DNA from 2 places in the Pradoshia sp. Z3_51 genome. Region 2 is predicted to be linked to the other one. Evidence: riboswitches for the same ligand, from Rfam matches in the RefSeq annotation. Region 2 holds a riboswitch; the other holds the start of a gene.
The links. Region 2 has a riboswitch for cobalamin ahead of AC4BHA_RS09215 (FecCD family ABC transporter permease). Riboswitches for the same ligand answer to the same signal wherever they lie in the genome.
Positions count from the first base shown of each region.

Region 1 (2,208 bases), on a different contig from region 2:
CTGCATGATATATTGGCTGCCACTGTCCATCGTTTCCAGGGAAGTGAACGGGAAGTAATGGTATTTGATAGTGTAGATAGTTATCCGCAAAATCGGGCAGGGATGCTTTTAACGGGCAGGGAAAGTGAACGGCTGTTAAATGTTGCAATTACCAGAACAAAAGGGAAACTGATTCATGTCAGCGATGTGGAGTTTATAGAATCAAAAGTTTCGCATACAAAAACTCTTCATCAGCTCGTTCAATATCAAATGAAACGGAATCAAATGGTCAATATGGATCAAATAGGCAAATGGATTGCCAACCATCATCCAAAATTACAATGGATTTATGCAAGAAATTTGGAAGGGTTCTATCAGGATTTAAAAAAAGCCCAATCTTCCATTATCCTTTCCTTGCCAAATTCCAGTGTGTTATCATCGGATTTTGTTCAAAGAGTGAAGACGAGGAACTCAAGAACAAGACTGATGATGTATTCTCCAGATTCCCATTCCTATTTGGATCCGGATATCCATCTTCAGAATGGGCCAAGCTTCACATTTGTCATCCTTGACCAAAAAGTATTGTGGTTGGGGGTTCCTCTTGAAGCCAATAAACGTGTTCATCCGCCATACATTGGAATTCGATTGGAATCCGAAGCATTTATCAATCAATTTCTCCAGCAATTGCCTAAATAAATTGTCGGAATTTTAGTTGCTATTTTCACATATAAGATTTATAATTCTATATGTTGTTATCATTTTATATCTAAAATACTATATATTGATTTTAACGTGTTTAAGGTGTCGTATTACGACTTAATAGGGAATCCGGTTAAAATCCGGAACTGTACCCGCAACTGTAAATGCTGATGAAATAAGTAAACCACTGTAGAGAAATCTATGGGAAGGACTTAGAGTAAAGCGAAGCATGAGTCAGGAGACCTGCCTTTTTCACTGGTTTGCCTTTATCGGGAGCAATGAGGGTGGAACGGATGAAATAGCAATATTGAACAGTTCAATCTTGTTATTATTTCTTTTCCCATTGCTTATTTTAGGCAATGGGATTTTTTGCGTGGAGGGAAATATTATGAAGCCAATGGTTACTGAAAAGAGTAAATTGACAGAAACTCCAGTAGACGAATTATTAAAATCATTTGAAGAAATAGTTCATCTGAATAATTTGGAGTTGATCAATGAAAATGCCAATATGAATGCCTCCTCTCCAATGGGACAAATGGGCAAGTTTGCGAGTGAAAGTGCTCGCTATTATGCAAAGGAGAATTTACTTTCTGATGAAGCAAGACATGCGATTGATGAAAATCTCCTTTATTCGCATGATTTGGATTTTTATGCTACTGGTACTACAACTTGCTGCCAAATTCCGTTGGGGAATCTTCTTGAGAAAGGCTTTAATACGGGTCACGGTACCATGAGACCACCGCAGGATATTGGCAGTGCAATGGCGCTTGCTTCCATCATTATACAGGCTAATCAAAATATGCAGCATGGCGGCCAATCGTTTCCGATGTTTGATGCGGACCTAGCCCCCTATGTAAAGAAAACATTTAAAAAACATGTGAAACGTTTGAAGCAATATCCTTGTGAATGGAATGAGGTGTTGCTTCATCAAACAGCATGGAAGGAAACGGAGCGTTCCGTTTATCAGGCATGTGAAGCATTTATCCATAACTGTAATTCCATGCATTCACGCGGAGGCGGACAAGTTCCATTTGTATCCGTGAATTATGGAACGGATACAACAAAAGAGGGCAGAATGCTTGTTAGAAATCTTTTATTAGCTACAAAAGCAGGTTTAGGTAATGGGGAAACTCCCATATTTCCAATCCAGATTTTCAAAGTGAAAACTGGTATTAATTTTGACGAGTCTGATCCAAACTATGACCTTTATCAATTAGCACTTGAAACAACTGCGGAAAGGCTGTTTCCGAATTTTAGTTTTATAGATAGTTCCTTTAATTATCAGTATTATGATGGAACACATCATTCCGAGGTTGCGTATATGGGATGCCGCACAAGGGTTATGGGAAATCGTCATGGGATAGAAAACAGCATAGGCCGAGGCAATTTATCCTTTACGTCTATTAACCTCGTAAAACTGGCGCTGCAATCTAATTCGATTGAACAATTTTACGTAAAACTAAATGAAATTTGTAATATTGCCATCAGGCAGTTATTTGATCGGTATGAATATCAGGCAAAAAAGAAAGT
Region 1 covers NZ_JBZAJC010000001.1:293,859-296,066, reverse strand. Annotated here, with positions in the region: gene AC4BHA_RS01335 (DEAD/DEAH box helicase) at 1-675, shown strand, start outside; cobalamin riboswitch at 762-943, shown strand; gene AC4BHA_RS01330 (anaerobic ribonucleoside triphosphate reductase) at 1,076-2,208, shown strand, end outside.
Region 1: another riboswitch for cobalamin. It lies ahead of AC4BHA_RS01330 (anaerobic ribonucleoside triphosphate reductase); the one in region 2 lies ahead of AC4BHA_RS09215 (FecCD family ABC transporter permease).

Region 2 (2,208 bases):
CTTAACACGGCAGCAATTTTAGCCAATTCTCCGGTTTTATAGGATGAGGTCCTTTTCCCATTAATGATTGAAGTCCCTTCTTTATATTCCATTTTTCCCAATATACTTTTAATCAATGTCGTCTTACCGCTTCCATTTGGACCAAGAAGAGCAAAAAATTCTCCGCTCTCAACCTTAATAGAAAAGTCCTGAAGCACTTGCTTATTTTTATGATAGCCTGCACTGAGGCTCTCTACGGTTAACATGTCAAATTCCTTCTTTTTATGCGTTCTTTAATCAGTAAGATTGTAAATACAGGTGCACCGATTAAGGCAGTAATGACACCGATTGGTAATTCCTGCGGGTTGATAATCGTACGTGCAATCAAGTCAGCCAATACGAGATATCCACCTCCAATAATCATGGATAATGGCAGTAAGTGGCGATGATCAGCACCAGCAAGAAGGCGAACAAGATGTGGAATAACCAGTCCAACAAAACCAATAGCTCCTGATACGGCAACTGCTGCACCCGTTAATAGTCCAGCCCCGATAATAATGATTATTTTCTTTCGTTTCACATCGATACCATTATATTGAGCGGATTGATCTCCAAGAGCCATCCCATTTAGTTCACGATAATGATATAAAATTATGGAAGCTCCTATAATAAAAAAGGGAATCAATATACTGACGTGTCCCCAATTTTTCATAGCCACACTGCCCATCAGCCAGTTTAATACCTCCCTCATTTGATCTCCTGAGGATAGCGCAATGATAAGTGAGACCACAGCGCCAATGAATGAATTCATAATTATACCGGCTAAAATAATGGTCTCATTTGCATAGGTAACACTAGCTGCCTTTGTAATACCAAATACAATAAACAAGGTTATAAAACTAAACACGATTGCAACAAGCGGCAATGTGAACTGACCAAAAAGAGCAAATTCGATATTAAAGAATAGAACAATCACTGCCCCAACCGATGCACCGGAAGAAATTCCGATAGTATATGGATCAGCGAGTGGATTTTGCAAAAGCCCCTGAAAGGCAGCACCGGCAAGTGCCAGTGAGGCACCTACAAATAAAGCGATTAATACCCGGGGTAATCGTATATTCCAAATAATCATTTCTATATTTTTTGGACCTGTATAGAAGGATTCCTGGCCGGTCACGTTCTTCAAGAGAATCCCAAGTATATCTTTAAATGACATGTCCACGCTGCCTATAAACAGGCCGAGCAACGCAGCGAGCAGCAAAAACAGGATACTCCCAAAATAAATACCGGTTGTTCTATTTTTATTATTCATAACTTATACTTCAATTCCTCTTTACTCCTGGCGGCGAACCTCGGATTATTCATGCACTTTAAAACAAGATTATAAGCTACAACACATAAAAAATCCTTAGCTCAGGATGATATTGAGCTAAGGATTCACTTTTTCACGCCTGTGAATACAATAAGCCTACTTCTCCCTCCGAAAAATAAGTACTAAAACTCTAAAAGCAGGTTTCCTGGCTTTTACTAAATCAGACTTGTGATTTAGTAAGTACAGTAGCGGGGGCTGCAACGGATTTGAACCGTTTTCCCTTTTACCCTCGTGTACCGAGGCACTTTTAAAGTGATTTATTAGATTTTATTCTTATTCTAATAGATTGATTGACTAATGGCAAATCCACTATTATTTCAACAGTTCTTTGGCAATTAATCTGAAGGAGTTCTCTTTAGCCTCGTATGAATGGGTGATTGTCACAAGCATAATTTCATCTGTAAAGAAGCGTTCACTCAGCTCTCTAATTTTTTCTCCAATCATTTTAGGAGAACCGATAATCATCTTGCTTCTGTTGTAATCAATTCGAGCTTTCTCAAACTGCGATAATGACATTTCATTAATTTCTTTTGGGTGAGGTGTTCCCTCTCTTATAATTCCCTGTGAAAGAAACAGCATCGATAAATCCAGTGAACCAGCCAGATATTCTGCCTCTTCGTCCGATTCTGCACAAACTGTAAATACAGTAACCATACCTGATGGATTCTGTATTAACTCTGTAGGTCGAAATGCTTCATGGTAATGCTTCATATTTTCTTCAGCATATTCACTGTTAATAAACAAAGCAAAATTATAGGGTATACCCTTATGGGCTGCAAGAGCTGCGCTGGATGAACTAGATCCAAGCATCCACAATTCCGGCGGAGATGTAATGGTAGGTGTCGCCGATAACCCAT
Region 2 covers NZ_JBZAJC010000003.1:433,994-436,201, forward strand. Annotated here, with positions in the region: gene AC4BHA_RS09210 (ABC transporter ATP-binding protein) at 1-245, opposite strand, end outside; gene AC4BHA_RS09215 (FecCD family ABC transporter permease) at 239-1,291, opposite strand; cobalamin riboswitch at 1,470-1,615, opposite strand; gene AC4BHA_RS09220 (LLM class flavin-dependent oxidoreductase) at 1,664-2,208, opposite strand, start outside.